Regions from separate parts of the Janthinobacterium sp. NKUCC06_STL genome, predicted to be linked through region 2. Evidence: riboswitches for the same ligand, from Rfam matches in the RefSeq annotation. Region 2 holds a riboswitch; the other holds the start of a gene.
The links. Region 2 has a riboswitch for thiamine pyrophosphate ahead of KO539_RS01855 (TonB-dependent siderophore receptor). Riboswitches for the same ligand answer to the same signal wherever they lie in the genome.
Positions count from the first base shown of each region.

Region 1: it holds a riboswitch for thiamine pyrophosphate, as region 2 does, so the genes downstream of both, thiC (phosphomethylpyrimidine synthase ThiC) here and KO539_RS01855 (TonB-dependent siderophore receptor) in region 2, are expected to answer to the same signal.

Region 1 covers NZ_JAHKQY010000008.1:151,312-159,626, forward strand. The annotation lists gene KO539_RS22520 (ANTAR domain-containing response regulator) at 1-526, opposite strand, end outside; gene thiE (thiamine phosphate synthase) at 605-1,216, opposite strand; gene KO539_RS22530 (hydroxymethylpyrimidine/phosphomethylpyrimidine kinase) at 1,227-1,982, opposite strand; gene KO539_RS22535 (thiazole synthase) at 1,991-2,782, opposite strand; gene thiS (sulfur carrier protein ThiS) at 2,798-3,001, opposite strand; gene thiC (phosphomethylpyrimidine synthase ThiC) at 3,022-4,935, opposite strand; TPP riboswitch at 5,015-5,130, opposite strand; gene KO539_RS22550 (hypothetical protein) at 5,214-5,468, opposite strand; gene KO539_RS22555 (response regulator) at 5,507-6,313, opposite strand; gene KO539_RS22560 (ATP-binding protein) at 6,342-8,246, opposite strand; gene KO539_RS22565 (Crp/Fnr family transcriptional regulator) at 8,292-8,315, opposite strand, start outside.
Region 2 covers NZ_JAHKQY010000001.1:389,643-397,957, reverse strand. The annotation lists gene KO539_RS01885 (4'-phosphopantetheinyl transferase) at 1-634, opposite strand, end outside; gene KO539_RS01880 (hypothetical protein) at 979-1,470, opposite strand; gene KO539_RS01875 (TetR/AcrR family transcriptional regulator) at 1,512-2,159, opposite strand; gene KO539_RS01870 (DUF2867 domain-containing protein) at 2,227-2,745, shown strand; gene pnuC (nicotinamide riboside transporter PnuC) at 2,820-3,431, shown strand; gene KO539_RS01860 (AAA family ATPase) at 3,431-3,979, shown strand; gene KO539_RS01855 (TonB-dependent siderophore receptor) at 3,976-6,141, opposite strand; TPP riboswitch at 6,227-6,324, opposite strand; gene KO539_RS01850 (iron-containing alcohol dehydrogenase) at 6,392-7,549, opposite strand; gene KO539_RS01845 (hypothetical protein) at 7,692-7,997, shown strand; gene KO539_RS01840 (Imm26 family immunity protein) at 8,091-8,315, shown strand, end outside.

The DNA of each region.
Region 1 (8,315 bases), on a different contig from region 2:
GGGCGTGGTCGCGCAGCACTTCGAAGGCCGTGTTGCGGTCCGTCTGGAACTTGCCCATCAAGAGGCCCACGGCCAGACTCGTTTCGCGGCCGGCGGCCAGCGCCGCGTTCAGGTTCAGCTCGGTGCGGCGCAGCTGGCGGATTTCATCGGCACGCGCCAGGCCCGCTTCGAACGCGGGCATCAAGCGGGCTTCATCGACGGGTTTCACCACGTAACCGACGGCGCCGTAGGCGGCCGCCTGCTTGCCCGATTCGCTGTCGCCGCTGCCGGACAGGAACATGAATGGCACGGCCGTTTCGCCATGCAGGCGCTTGGCCAGTTCCAGGCCGGACATGCCCGGCATGTGGATGTCGAGCAAGGCCAGATCCGGCTCGCGCTGGGCGATCAGCTGCAACGCCACTTCGGCCGAATGGGCCAGGGCCGTCTCGTAGCCGGCATGGCGCAGGACTTCGCCGAGGAATTCCAACAGGAGCTGGTCATCGTCAACGATCAGGATAAGGCGTTTCGCGGCGGCTGGCTGACTCATGGGTGGGGGACCTCGGTAATGAATGATGCTCATATTATATGCCGATTACTGCCCCAAACCAGCCCTGCACGCCCATGCTCATGCCGCAAACAATTGATTGAATTGCTGCACCGCAATATCCACATCGTCCGCTTGATAGACGCTAGTGATGGCCGCCACCATGTCGGCGCCGCGCGCGGCCAGCGGCGCCGCGTTCTCCGGCGTCATGCCGCCGATCACCACGCAGGGCAAGGCGATCTCGCGCTTGGCCTGCAGCACGATGTCGAGCGGAGTCGTCACCGGATACTTTTTCACCAGCGACGGATAAAAGCCGCCGAAGGCCACGTAGCTGGCGCCGCCGGCCTCAGCCGTCCTTGCCAGGGCCATGTCGCCATAGCACGAGGCGCCGACGATTTTGTCCTTGCCCAGGCGCGCGCGCACCTGCGCCACGGACGCATCCGTGCCGCCCACGTGCACGCCGTCCGCGTCGAGCTCTTCGCACAGCTCGATAAAATCATTGATGATGAAAGGCACGCCATACTTGCGGGCCAGCGCCAGCAAGGCGCCTGCCTGTTCGCGCCGCTGCTCCGCCTCGGCGCTCTTGTGGCGGTATTGCAGCAGGGCCACGCCTTCCTGCAAGGCTTGCTCGCTCACGTCGAGCAGGCGGTCGGTGTCGTCCCAGTTCGGGGTGACCAGATACAGTCCACGCATGATGTTTTCCTTATTGAATGAATCGTTGCGGCATGAGTTGACCTGGCGCAATCGCATACGCGCCAGCCAGGGCCGCATGGCAGTAGCGTTGCGCGCCATCGAGCGCCTCGGGCAATGCCTGGCCCAATGCCAGGCGCGCCGCGATGGCGGACGCCAAAGTGCAGCCGCTGCCGTGAAATTCGCCGGGAAGACGGGGCCAGCGCCACTCGCGCTCCCTGCCCTCACCATCGACCCAGCGGTTGACGATCGTCTCGCCATCGCCATGGCCGCCCGTCATCAGCACGTTCCGACAGCCTTGCGTGCGCAGGTTTTCTGCGCCACCGAGGGCCAGCGCTTCCGGCCCGTTCGGTACGATGACGGTCGTCACCGGCAGCAAGGGCGCCAGCGCCAGCACGGCGTCGTCCCGGCTCAGCACGTCGCCATGGCCGCTGGCCAACACGGGGTCGAGCACGACAGGCAAGCCTGGGCGGGCCAGCCGCATTTGCGCGATCAGCTGCGCAATGACGGCTGCATTCGCGGCGCTGCCGGGGATGCCGATCTTCACGGCGTGAATGGCCATCTTGTCGATCAGGGCCAGCGCCTGCCGGCGCAATAGCTCCGGCACCACCGCCTGCACGCCAAAAACCCTGTCGTTGTCCTGCACCGTCAAGGCCGTGATGACGGGCAAGGCATGCGCGCCCTGCGCGGCAATGGCCACGATATCGGCGGCGATGCCGGCGCCGCCCGACGGGTCGGCACCGGCAAACACCAGCACAGTGACACGCATCGGCGCCATCACGCCAGGCGGCCCGCCATCGGCGACGATGGCGAGGCGGCAAACTTGCGCGGCATGCGGCCCGCCAGAAATGCTTCGCGACCTGCCCGCACGGCCAGCTTCATCGCACGCGCCATGCGCACGGGGTCGCGCGCGCCGGCAATGGCTGTATTCATCAGCACGCCATCGCAACCGAGTTCCATGGCAATGGCCGCATCGGACGCCGTGCCCACGCCGGCATCGACGAGCACGGGCACTTTCGCCTGGTCGATGATCAGCGACAAGTTCCACGGATTCAAGATGCCCATGCCCGAGCCGATCAGGGAGGCCAGCGGCATGACGGCCACGCAGCCGATGTCTTCCAGTATCTTCGCCTGGATGGGGTCGTCGCTGCAGTAGACCATCACGTCAAAGCCATCCTTGACCAGCGCTTCGGCCGCAATCAACGTTTCCGGCATGTGCGGAAACAGCGTCTTTTCATCACCGAGTACTTCCAGCTTCACCAGATTGCGCCCGCCCAGGAGCTCGCGCGCCAGTTGCAGGGTGTAGACGGCATCTTTGGCGTTGTAGCAGCCGGCCGTGTTCGGCAAAATCGTGTACTGGTCCGGCGGCACGAAGTCCAGCAGGCTGGGCGCGTTCGGGTCTTGCCCGATATTCACCCTGCGGATCGCCACCGTGATGATCTGCGCCTCGGCCGCATCCGTCGCTTCGCGCGTCTGCGGCAAATCCTTGTACTTGCCGCTGCCGACCAGCAAGCGCGATTGATACTGTTTTCCTGCGATGGTCAGCAGGTCGTTGTTATTACTGTTCATTGCTTTTTCCTTAGTTCAGCCGCCGCCGATGGCGCGGACTATTTCCACTTGGTCCTGGGTTTGCAAGACCTGCCCCGGCCACGCCTTGCGCGGCACGACATTGCGGTTGACGGCCAGCGCCAGCGCCTGGTTTTCCAGCGACAGCGCGGCGATCAATTGATCGAGGGTTTGTCCCGGCGGCACCTGGTGCGGTGCGCCGTTGAGCGTGATGGATATCAATGCAGGCATCACGCTCTCCTTCAGACCTTGCGGTACAGCTCGGCGCCGTTCTTGATGAATTCGATGGCCTTGATTTCCATCCCCTGCTTGAGCGCCTTGTCTTCCGCGATGCCCATGCCGGCCGCGTATTCGCGCACTTCCTGCGTGATCTTCATGGAGCAGAAATGCGGGCCGCACATGGAGCAGAAATGCGCCACCTTGGCCGAATCCTTGGGCAGGGTTTCATCGTGGAATTCGCGCGCCTTGTCCGGGTCCAGGCCGATGTTGAACTGGTCATCCCAGCGAAATTCAAAGCGTGCTTTCGACAGGGCGTTGTCGCGGATTTGCGCGCCCGGATGGCCCTTGGCCAGGTCGGCCGCGTGCGCCGCAATCTTGTAGGTGATGATGCCGTCTTTCACATCGGCCTTGTTGGGCAGGCCCAGGTGTTCCTTCGGCGTCACGTAGCACAGCATGGCCGTGCCGTACCAGCCGATCATGGCCGCGCCGATGCCCGAGGTGATGTGGTCGTAGCCGGGCGCGATATCGGTCGTCAACGGTCCCAGGGTGTAGAACGGTGCTTCGCCGCACTGTTCCAGCTGCAAGTCCATGTTTTCCTTGATCAACTGCATCGGCACGTGGCCCGGGCCTTCGATCATCACTTGCACGTCGTGCTTCCACGCAACTTGCGTCAGCTCACCCAGGGTTTTCAGTTCGCCCAGCTGCGCCTCGTCGTTGGCGTCATAGATGGAGCCGGGACGCAAGCCGTCGCCCAGCGAGAACGACACGTCATACGCCTTCATGATTTCGCAAATCTCTTCGAAATGCGTGTACAGGAACGATTCCTGGTGGTGCGCCAGGCACCATTTCGCCATGATGGAGCCGCCGCGCGACACGATGCCCGTCAGGCGCTTGGCCGTCATCGGCACATAGCGCAGCAGCACGCCCGCGTGGATGGTGAAGTAGTCGACGCCCTGCTCGGCCTGCTCGATGAGGGTGTCGCGGAAGATTTCCCAAGTTAAATCTTCGGCCTTGCCATTGACCTTTTCCAGCGCCTGGTAAATCGGCACGGTGCCGATGGGCACGGGGCTGTTGCGCACGATCCATTCGCGCGTTTCGTGGATGTGCTTGCCGGTGGACAGGTCCATCACGTTGTCGCCGCCCCAGCGGATGGCCCAGGTCATCTTTTCCACTTCCTCGCCGATCGACGAGGTGACGGCGGAATTGCCGATATTCGCGTTGATTTTCACCAGGAAATTGCGGCCGATAATCATCGGCTCGACTTCCGGGTGATTGATGTTGGCAGGGATGATGGCGCGGCCGCGGGCGATTTCCTCGCGCACGAATTCCGGCGTGATTTCCGCCGGGATGCTGGCGCCGAACGACTGGCCCGGATGCTGGCGGCCCATCAGGTCGGCCAGGCGCTCGCCCATGGGGCCGGAAGCTTTCAGCTCGCGCAAATATTCCTGGCGGCGCATGTTTTCGCGGATGGCGACGAATTCCATTTCCGGCGTGATGATGCCGCGCCTCGCGTAATGCATTTGCGTCACGTTCTTGCCGGCAATGGCGCGGCGCGGCTTGCGGTGCAAATTAAAACGCAGCTCGGCCAGTTTCGGATCCGCCAGGCGGGCGATGCCGTAGTCGGAGGTCGGGCCGGGCAATTCTTCCGTGTCGGCACGTTCGACGATCCACGGCAGGCGCGGCGTATCGAGGCCCGAGCGGATGTCGATCTGCACGTCCGGGTCCGTGTACGGGCCGGACGTGTCATACACGTAGATCGGCGGATTCTTTTCGCCGCCGAACGACGCTTCCGTGTCGGACTGGCTGATCTCGCGCATGGGCACGCGGATGTCGGGACGGCTGCCTTCAACATAGATCTTGCGCGAATTGGGCAGCGGCGCGATGGCGGCTTCGTCGACCGTGGCGGTGGCGGAGAGGAATTTCGGGTTGGCGTTCATTTTGGCTCCTTGGCTAGACTATTTTTAAGCCTGGAGCCAGCTAAGGAGGTTCGGAATTACGCACGCGGAAAGGCGGGGTGCGTTCATCCTAAAGCTTCCCTTCGCTGGCATTATCCAGATCAGGTTCGGAGGGTATTTCTCACCCGCGCTTGCACCGTGTTTCCACAGCGAAAGGCAGGACCCCTAGCGTTTGCCGCCTTGCGGCAGCGAGCCAATTATACGCGGTTCACGCCGCGCGGCCAGATGATTTCTTGCAGGTGTCGTCTTTGTACATCGCGCTACTTCTTCTTGCCCCAGCGCCAGCTGGTCGGTTCACCCTTCAGCTGGCAGATGAAAATGAGCGCGGCAACGATGGCCACTTCATAGACGATATAGCCCACCAGCATGGTTTGCGGCGGGAACAGGAAGGCGCCGCAGGCGAACAGCGCCAGCGCGCTCAAAAAGACCAGCCAGCCCTGCCACGTGATGGGCAATCCCCAGCCCCAGCCATAGGTCTTGGCGGGGAACCAGTAGGAGGAAGATTTGTCAGTCATGATTTTTCCTGGTCAGTATCGATAGCACCCAGTATAAATCAGGCAATGCGATGGCGCTCCGTGACATCGAGGCCGATGCCGCGGTAGCCAATGAAGCGGCTACCCGTGTCGAACATCGGTTCGCCGCTGACCTGCAGATACTGCGTGCTGCCGTCGAGGTTGGCGCGGCTGTAAATGAAATCGAGAAACGGTTCGCGTGCGGCGATTTTTGCATCGAGCAAGGCCCGCTCGGCCGCGTTCCAGCGCTGCGGCTCTTCTTCGCTGCCAATGCCCAGCATTTCAGCCACGGGGCCGGAAAAACGCGTCAGGTTGCCCTGCGCATCCTGTTCCCAGTACCAGTCGGACGACAGCTCCGTGAAGCGCTGGAAGCGCGCTTCGCTTTCGCGCAGCTCCGCCGTGCGCTCTTCCACCATCTGTTCCAGCGACTTGTTGTATTCGGCCAGCTTCTGGTACAGCAGGCGCACTTCCAGCATGTTGTGGATGCGCGTTTTGACTTCCACCAGGTCGAACGGTTTGCTGACGAAATCCTTGGCGCCCGCTTGCAGCGCGCGCAACTTGTGGCCCGGCTGGGCCGTGATCACCAGCACGGGCAGATAGCTGCCCGCCTCGATGTCGCGCAAGCCTTCCATGACTTCAAAACCATCCATTTCCGGCATTTGCAAGTCGAGCAGGATCAGGTCGTAGCGGTGCTGCTGGTGCAGCGCGTGCACGGCTTGCGGGTCCATGGTGGAGGTGATGCGCGTATAACCGGCATTGCGCAGCACCTGTTCCAGCAGCATGACGTTCGCCTCCTGGTCATCGACGATGAGAATGCTGGCGTTCAGAATCTCGGTGGCTTGAAGCATGGCGGTATTCCTAAAAATAAATGCTGAATTAGCGTACTGCGTGAATGTCGTCGGCCAGGCCATGCGCGGCCGCATGGTGCAGGGCCACGTCGAGCGCATCCATGAATTCGACGACCTTGATCGGCTTGGTCAGGTAGCGGAAGAAGCCCGCTTCCAGGCCCTTCTCGATGTCGCGCGGCACGGCGTTGGCCGACAGGGCCATCACGGGAATATGGCTCGTGAGCGGGTCGTCGTGCAGGATGTGCAGGGCGCCAAAGCCGCTGATGCCGGGCAGGTTGATGTCCATCAGGATCACGTCCGGCTGATACGTGCGCGCCAGGTCGATGCCCAGGTGCGCATCGATGGCCGTGAGCAATTTCAAATCGCTGCGGCGGGCGATCAATTGCTCCACCAGCGCCAGATTGGCGGGATTGTCTTCCACGTACAGCAAGGTACGCTGGCTTTCCTGCGGCTCCTGCACCTGCGGCAGCGCATCGCCGTCGCCCAGCACCAGGGCCGGCGCGCTGCTGGCGGCCAGCTCGAACCAGAACGTGGTGCCCACGCCGACCGTGCTGTCGACGCCGATGGTGCCGCCCATCAATTCGACCAACTGCTTGGTGACGACGAGGCCGATGCCCGTGCCCTCTTCCGTGCTGTTTTCCTGTCCCAGGCGATTGAAGGGCTGGAACAGCTGGGCCACCTGGCCCGCATCGAGGCCGGCGCCACTGTCGCGCACGCTGACGCGCACCTTGCCAGCACGCTGGCTGCAGTCGACGGTGACGGCGCCGCCGCTCTGGTTGTACTTGATGGCGTTCGACAACAGGTTGACCATCACCTGTTTCACGCGCGTGCGGTCCGCATGCACATAAAAGGCCTGGCCGCAGCGGGGGAATTGCATGCGGATGCCGCGCTTTTCCGCCTGCGGCGCGATCATCGCCTGGCAATCCTGCAACACGTCAAGCAAGGACATCGCTTCCTGCGACAAGGTGACCTTGCCCGATTCGATCATGGCCAGGTCGAGAATTTCATTGATCAAACGCAAGAGATACCAGCCGCCCTTGAGGATCTGTTCGATCGAGCGCTGCTGCGGCACGGTGGGTGGCGGCACATCGGACGCCATCAGCTGCGCAAAGCCCAGCACGGCATTGAGCGGCGTGCGCAATTCGTGGCTCATGCTCGACAAGAATTCGGACTTGGCACGGTTGGCCTTTTCCGCCACCAGGCGCGCCTTCTTCAGCTCCGCATTGTTGGTCTCGACCAGCGAGCGCGTGTACGCCTGCTGTTCGCGCAGACGCTGGTCCAGCAAGGCTTGCTCCGCCTCGACCTGCTTGCGTGCCGTATTGTCCGTGCCGATCAGCAGATAACCGATGACCTTGTTCTGCACGTCGCGCAAGGCCGTCACGGAGACGATGGCGGGGAAACGGCTGCCATCCTTGCGGATATACGTCAATTCGTAGATGTCTTCGATGCCACGCGTGGCCTTGAACACGAGCGCTTCCACGCCGGGCGTGATGACCCTGTCGAGTTCGGCACTGAGGGCGGCCGCGCGCGCGACAATTTCTTGCGCGTCGGAAATGCCAGCCGGCGTCAGCTTGTCGACCACGTCGCTCGCTTCATAGCCGAGCATGCGTTCGGCGCCCACGTTGAAAATCTGGATCACGCCCTGCGCATCGGTGGCGATGCACGAGAAATTGGCGCTATTGAAAATCGCATCCTGCAAGGCGCCCGCCTTGAGCAGCTGGCGCGGCAGGCTGGCCGCCAGGGTGCGCCGGTACAGCGCCACGAGCAGCATCAGCAGCAAAAAGACCAGCGCATCGATGACGCAGGCCGTTTCGAACGGCGCGCGCCAGGCCAGCAGGCCGATGGCCAGCAGCACGATGGCGCTGAACGAAAACGCCAGCGCCATGGGCCAGCGCGACGATGCGCGCGGGGGAGTGTTTTCAACAGATTGCATGGGGTAGCCTGGGCTGTGACAACGATAAGAGAAAGGATGCGGTGTTCAAAGCGCCTGGCGCTGGCGCAC
Region 2 (8,315 bases):
CGGCGGTAAAGTCGAAATAGTAGCCGACCGTGGGAAAGGCGGCCTTGAAAAAACTTTCCTTGGCGGAAAACACCACCGTCATCAAAAACTCCAGGGCGTTCACACTGTTGAGCTGATGCAGCAGGGCAAGCTCGGGCAGGCCGATCGCCGTGCTCAGCAAGGCTTCGCGCATCTCCACACCGACCACCGCTTCAATGTCGATGCCGATGGCTTCGTGCCACTGCGCCGGCAAGGCCACCGCAGCGGCATAGCCGCCGCCGTGGCTGATGCTGCCGACCACGCCGGCTGGCCACAAGGGCTGGCGCGAGGCGCCGGTGCCGATCTGCGCGTCGGCGATGCCGAGGCGCGCCAGCGCGGCGCGCGCTGCCAGCCGGCCGAAAAAATACTCCGCTTGCCGTTTTGGCACGCTGCGCGCGATGGCGGCGGGCAGGGCGATGTCATGCGCATGGAAGGCGGCGCTCTGGAATGGATAGGGCTGGAAATGCAGGACGGTGATCTGCAGCGCAGGCGCCATGCCGTCCTCTGCCTGGTGGATGAATGGCAGGGGCAGGGGGGGCAGCCCTTGCCGCTGCGCTTCATCGCTGGCCGGCAAGCGCCCGGACAGCATGTCAACGCTTGCTTCTGCACGCTTCATCGTCGCCGTTCTATACATTGAGATGGGCATAGATTACCCGATTCCTGCCATCGTGCAATGTTTTGCTCACGATGGACGACACGCTTGCTGCAGCGCGTCGCTGGCAGTGCTGGGCGCCTCCCCCTTCAAGGGTCAGGCATTGTCAGCCTTTGCCTTCAACGCCGGTCCCTTTCGCTGAGCTTTGACACGAACGCGTGCATGGAAGCCGACGTGCCGGCAATTGGCCAGCTGTGCCATGCTTTCGAGCAAATCAGAACAGGCGCGCGCTTCCCGACCGTGGTCAAGCAAGTCGATGCCGGTACGGATGAAGAGGAGCGGCTGCTCGATCAGTTGCCTGCCGCATGCTATATCAGGGCTTGCCAGGCTCTGACTTCTTCGTCCGTCAGCACCGGCCCCCAGCCGCCGCGCAGCGCCGCATCGTGCTGCGCATAGTGCGCAAGCTGCGGCACGGCCACATCGTGCCTGGCACAGATGGCAAGGACGGCTTCCAGCTGCCGCCGGCTGGCCGCAAGATCGTTGCCATACCAGCTACAGGCGCTCGTTTCCAGCACATGCTGAACAAGTTCCTCCAGCGTGCCGAGCAGATGCCCGGGGATGGCCATGCGGATGTCATCGGGCCAGGGATCGCCCATGCCGTTCACGGCCAGGGCAGCAAAGCCGCGTTCCCACGCAGCAAAATCCCCAGGCGCGAGCTGCGCCACTTTCCACACGTGGCCGGTGAACGCGGACAGGGCGGGATGGTGAAGGGCATGCTGCTGGCAAAAGCGTTGCAAACAGGTGAGCGCAAGGCATTGTCTTGCAATCACGGAGAGCGTGTCTATCGATATATTGTGCATGAATCATCCGCTCCTGAAGGTGGCGCCTGCCGATAATTGGATTAATGTGACTTGATTGCCGTAGTCCCGCTTGGCAAGGCGGCTTGTCGCAACGCCTCCACCGGCAACTGGAAAAAGCGCGGCACCATCGCGGGCGATAGATCGTCGCCGCCGTCCGCCATGGCCAGGCGGCCGCTCAGCAGCAGCATCACGTAGCCATGGCCCAGCGACCAGCCGGCGCTGGCGGCGGCCTTGTCCCAGCGCGCATCGAGGCCCGCTTCGCGCACGGCCGCGCCGGCCGTTTGCAGCACGTACTGGAAGCACGCCTGCGCCGCTTCCAGCAGGGCGGGGAACTGGCGCACGTCCTGGTGCTCGAACATCAGCCTGTAGTGGGCCGGTGCGGCCAGGGCGAATTCGATGTATTGCTGGCCCAGCAGCTGAAAACGCTGTTCGGAGGGCAGGCTGCCCTGCGGCGGCAGTTCTGCTTCCCACTTGGCGATCAGGCTGGCGAAACCGGCCGCCGCCACGTCGGCCAGCAAGGCTTCCTTGCTGGGGAAGTGGCGGTACACGGCGGCGATCGACACACCCACCGAGCGCGCCAGTTCGCGCAGCGAGAGGGTGGCGTCGTGCTGCTGCGCCAGTTGCGCGATGGTGGCGGCGACCAGGGTGTCGCGCAGGTTGCCGTGATGGTAAGTACTTGTGCTTGTCATTCTATGTTATCGCTGTTCACATTGTCGTGTATGATGCTCATGTTATCACTGAACACATGGAGAGCACATGCAAGAGATGAACAACGCTGTACGCGCCGTGGCCTTGCCGCCCGGCGCCAGCATCGCCCCCTTGTACCCGGGCAGCCACCTGGCCGACGCGTATGCCGTCGACCTGCCGACCGCGCAGGCGCGCCAGATGGACATGGAAAGCCTGGCGCGCATCCTGCTGGGCAGCCAGCCGGGCTGGGCGCGCAAGCTGATGGTGGTGCGCGACGCCATCGTGGCGCGCTTCGGCATCCGCACGGCCAGGCAGATGGAAGCCCGGCCAGGCAAGCGCATCGGCATCTTCCGCATCTTTGCCGTCAGCGACGATGAAATCATCGTGGGCGAGGATGACAGTCACCTGGATTTCCGCCTGTCGGTGCTGCGCCACCGCGACGCGGGGCCGCATGGCCGCATCACCATGTCCAGCGTCGTGCATTGCCATAATGCGGTGGGGCGCGCCTACATCCTGGTGATCCGGCCTTTCCACAAGCTGATCGTGCAGCGCTCGCTGGCGCGCGCCGTGAAGGGCGGCTTCGCCTAAGCGCACTGAGCAGGCAATCTTGCTTATTCAGGGCTGGTATTGCATACTGCACCACCAGCCTCATCACGATTCCCATGAACGATACGCTTCTCCTGCTGGGTTTTGCCACCACGCCGCTTGAACTGATTTCCTTTGTCCTGGCATTGACAACCGTTGCGCTGAACATCCGCCAGAATCACTGGGCGTGGCTGTTCGCCATCATTTCCTCGGCCGCCTACGGTTTTGTGTTTTTCGAGTCGCGCCTGTATGGCGACATGGCCTTGCAACTGCTGTTCATCAGCGTCTCGTTCTGGGGCTGGTACCAGTGGCTGCATCCGGCCAGCGGCGGCAAGACCTTGCCCGTCACGCGCCTCGATGGCCGCGGCTGGCTGGCCTGCGGCATGGGCTGGCTGGTCGGCTTCCTGCTCATCGCCTGGCTGCTGACGACGACGGACACGGACGTGCCCCACGCGGACGGTTTCCTCACGGCAGGCAGCCTGGTGGGGCAATTCCTGCTGTCGCGCAAGAAGCTGGAAAACTGGATCGCCTGGATCATCGTCGACGTGCTGTACGTGTGGCTGTACCTGCACAAGGGCCTGACCCTGACGGCCGTGCTGTATGCCTTCTTTGTCGTGATGGCCATCATCGGCTTGCTGGCGTGGAGAAAGTCGGCACCGGCCGCGCCGAGCGCGATGGTCCTCAAGTGATGGGCCACTGCGTGCGCGTGGCCATCCTGGGCGCGGAATCGTCGGGCAAGTCGACCCTGGCGGCCGCCCTGGCCGAACGCTACGGCAGCGTCTGGGTGCCCGAGTATTTGCGCGAATTCGTCGAAACGCAGGGCAGGGTGCCCGTCGCGGCCGACCAGTATGGCATCGCGCGCACGCAAGTTGAGCGCGAAGCGGTAGCCGCCGCGCAAGCCCGTCACTTCCTGTTTTGCGATACGACGCCGTTGATGACGGTGGTCTACAGCCGCCATTATTTCCATGGCGCCGATGCGCCGCTGGCGGCGCTGGCCGATGCCACGCGGTACGATGTGACGCTGGTGACGGCGCCCGACAGCCCGTGGGTGGCCGACGGCTTGCAGCGCGAATCGGAAGCCGTGCGCCAGCTGATCTATCGCCTGCTGCTGGAGGAACTCGATGCGCGTGGCATCGTCTACCACGTGCTGCACGACAGCCTGGAGGCGCGCCTGGCCCAGGCCGCGCCTTTGCTGCGGCAGGCGCTCACTGCAGCGCCCGCCATTTCCCTCAATTAAAAGTCAAACTGCGCCGACACCTTGAACGTGCGGCTGGCGCCCGGGAACAGGTAGCCGCCGGCTTCCGGCGTCACGTCGCGCCAGTAGAACTTGTCGGTCACGTTGTTGACGCTGGCGCGCAGCACGGCGCGCGTGTCAGCGATGCGCGTGGCCCAGGCGGCGCCCAGGTTGAACACGCTGTACGAGGGCACGAAGGTGGTATTGTTGTTCTCGAACGCCTTCTTGCCCGCATATTCCCAGCTGCCATTCACGCTCAGGCCCGCCACTTGCGGCACGGCATAGTCGGCCCGCACGGCGGCCTTGAAGGCGGGCACGTTGGGCACGCGCTTGCCATCGTAGTCAGCACTGCCCGTATCCGATTGCTGGCTGTTCAGGGCCGTCACGGAGGCGCCCAGGTTCAGGTTGGCGAAAGCCTTGCCCTGCGCCGACAGTTCCAGGCCACGGTGCTGGGCCTGGCCTGCGCGCACGAAGTTGTAGGTGCTCATGCTGCTGTCGAGGTACTGGTTGAATTCCAGGCCCTTGCGGATCTGGAACAGGGTGGCGGCGACCATGAAGTCGGGCGTCAGGTCCGCCTTCACGCCCAGTTCGATCTGCTTCGAGCGGCTAGGCGTCAGTTCCACGTTGGCGTTTTCCGCATAGCGGTCGGCCGTGCCGCCGTGTTCCATGCCCTGCGAGTACGACGCGTAGACAGCGATATTGTCTTGCGGGTTGTACACCAGCGCCACGTTCGGCAGCAGGAAGTCGTGCCTGGCGCGGATTTCCTTGTCGGCCTTGAGCACGTACTGATAGCCATCGACATCGATGTGGCGCACGCCGCCATGCAGCTTCCAGTTCGGTGCCAGGCTGACGATGTCCTGCACGAAGACGGATTTTTCCTTGTCGTTGCGCACCAGGCGCACGGGACCCGTGACGCCGTCGGATGGGGCGACGATGACGGGGCGGTAGATATTGCTGATGCCCACTTCGTCATACACATACTTGCCGGCCCGGTCCTTGCGGTTGAAATACGACACGCCCGCCGTGACTTCATGGCGCAAGCTGCCCGTGGCAAACTTGCCCTGGATCATGGCTTGCGCGCTCAGCGGCTTTTTCGTTTCGCCCAGGCTGCGGAAGTCCCACACGGAGAAATCGCCATTGCTGCAGAACACAGGCATCCAGCCTTCCGGACTGCATCCATACGGGTAGGCCGTGTAGTCGTCGCGCTTGAACGTGTGCTGGTTGGCGGACAGGGTGGCGTGCCAGTCCTCATTGAAGGCGTACTGGAAGCGCAGGCCCAGGTTGCTGGTGACGGTTTCCACCGGGTGCGTCCACGGTTGCTTGTTGAGCATGGCGTCGGCGCTGACGTTGGCCGGCAGGCTGCCATTGCTCAGCAGCTGGAAGCCGGGCGCCGTCACTTGCGCCTTGTCCTGGTAGTCGGCATCGAGCTGCAGCAGCGCTTGCGGGGAAATCTGCCAGTCGAAGGCGCCGGAAATGAATTTGCGGTTGCCGTCCGCGCCCTTGATGTAGGAGCGCAGGCGCTCGGCCGCCACGTTGACCCGGTAGCCGAAGCGCGTGTCTTCCAGGCGGCCGCCCAGGTCGACGGCGCCGTACAGGGTGCCCCGCTCGCGCGTTTCCACCGTGACGGTGCGCAATGGCGCGGCGGTCGGGCGCTTGACGATGAAATCGATCACGCCGCCCGGCGCTGCCACGCCCGCCTGCAAGCCGGCCAGGCCTTTCAGTACTTCGATGCGTTCCTTGTTTTCCAGCGGAATTTGCGTGTCGCCGGGGATCGCCACGCCATCCTTGCGGTAGCTGGAGTTCGTATCGAGCTTGAAGCCCCGGATGGTGAACTGTTCCGCGTAGCCGACGGCGTTGTACGATTCATTGATGCTGGCGTCGAGCTTGACGGCGTCGCTGAGGTTGCGGATCTGCAGATCCTGTATTTCCTTCTGCCCGATGACGGTGACGGACGCCGGCGTCTGCAGCAGCGGCGCGTCGGAAAAACCGCCCACGGAGGCGCGTCTGGCGGCCGGCGCCTTGCTGGCCGTGACGACGACTTCGGCCATGCTTTGCGCCTGCGGGTCGACGGCTTCGGCGGTGTCATTCGCGGCCAGGGCGGGTGCGGCAAACGCGTGCAGGATCGCCAGGGTCAAAACAGAAACGGATAAATTCGGTGTGGACATAGATTGCTCGTGGTTCAAGCCGACTCGGTAAAGAGCACGGCAGGCTGCTTGTTCGGCTGGCGCCAACGCAGGAGCTATCAAAGGAGGGAGGTACTTTGCGCTTTCCTTCGCTGGCATTATCCAGATCAGGTACGAAGGGTATCTCTCACCCGGATGACTGCTCCAGGACCCCTAGCGAAACGACAGCTTAGCATGAACCACGGCCAGCTGTCCCACCCGGCTGACCGTTTTACAACAGTGTGGCTGGAATCTATAAACTCAGTTCCAGCACCTTGCGGCTGACGGCGGGGGTGATTTCACGCTGCTCGCCCAGCGCCGTCATGCCGTGCGCTTCCAGGGCGGAGACGACGGCATCCACGCTGGCGTGGTTCAGGCCATAGTCGGCCAGGCGCGTTTTGACGCCCATGTGGCGGAAGAAGAATTCCGTGCGCGCGATGGCGGCCTCGATGCGGCCATCCTCGTCGCCGCCGTCGAGTCCCCACACGCGGGCCGCGTACTGCAGCAGCTTGGCGCGCTTGGCCTGCTTGCGCACGCGCAGCATGCTGGGCAGGATGATGGCCAGGGTCTGCGCATGGTCAAGCTCGTACAAGGCCGTCAATTCGTGGCCGATGGCATGCGTAGACCAGTCCTGCGGCACGCCCACGCCGATCAGGCCGTTCAAGGCCAGGGTGGCGCTCCACATCACGTTGGCGCGCACGTCGTAGTCGTCCGGGTGCGACAGGGCTTTCGGGCCTTCCTCGATCAGGGTCAGCAAAATGCCTTCGGCGAAGCGGTCCTGCACGGATGCGTTCACAGGGTAAGTCAGGTATTGCTCCATGACGTGCGCGAACGCATCGACGACGCCATTGCCCACCTGGCGCAGCGGCAAGGTGAACGTTTTCGACGGGTCCAGCACGGAGAATTTCGGATATACCTTGCGGCTCATGAACGAGCGCTTTTCCTGCGTCGCCTTGCGCGTGATCACGGCCGAACCATTCATTTCGGACCCCGTGGCCGGCAACGTCAAGACGGTGCCGAAGGGCAGGGCGGCCTCGACGATCTTGCCGCCCTTGGCCAGGATGTCCCACGCCTCACCCTCATGCAGGGCGGCCGCGGCGATGAATTTGGTGCCATCGACCACGGAGCCGCCGCCGACGGCCAGCAGGAAATCGATGCGCTCGCTTTTTACCATGGCCACGGCCTGCATCAGGGTTTCATAGCTGGGATTGGGTTCGATGCCGGCAAATTCCAGCACCGTATGGCCGGCCAGCGCCGCCTTGACTTCATCATAGACGCCGTTCTGCCTGATGCTGCCACCGCCATACGTCATGAGCACTCTGGCCTGCGGCGGGATCAGCGCCGTGATGGCGGCGATCTGGCCCTGGCCGAAAAGGATTTGCGTCGGATTGTAAAAGTCGAAATTGAACATGGGGCTCCTGCCGCTGGGGTTTAGGCTGTTGCTGAGCCATGATTATGGCCGAACGGGTGGAAACGTGTCGTGGACGCTTGAGCTTTTCGTCCGCGCGGTGGAGAATGCAGCCGATGTCACCACTACGCGAAAAGGAATGCGCATGACCAACGTCCCACTGGAAGAATCCGGCTTGCCGGCCACCGCGCTCGACATGCACCGCGCCATCGGCGCCACCATCGCCGCGCTGCAGGCGCTGGACCTGAACAGCCAGCGCTTCGAGGCGTGCACGGACCCGGAACTGCGCCGCGTGCTGGCGCATGCGGGCGACACCAGCCGCAAGGAAGCGGCCATGCTGCTCGAATGGATGCGCCGCCGCGACGCGCGCCTGGACACGGCCATGAAGGAAGCGCTGTTCAAGGCGGGGCCAATTGTTGCCCAGTATCACTATGATGAGAAAATATTGTAACTATTGGTTTGTTGTCGTGGCGTACCATGCGCCACTTTCGCCTTGCTTCGCGTAGACTGTGCCCCGAACACGATTTTGGGGGAGTTTGCAGAAATGAAATCATTACCATACCGAGAAGGCAGCTGGTTTGCCGTGCCCCTGCCGGGCGGCGGTTATGCCGTCGGCGTGGTGGCGCGCAGGGCGCCTGCCGGGCGCATCATGCTGGCGTATATGTTCGGGCCGAAGCGCGACAGCTTGCCCACGCTGGACGAGCTGGAAGGCTTGCGGCCGGAACAGGCCGTGCGCCGCCTGCGCACGGGCGACATGGCCCTGCTCAAC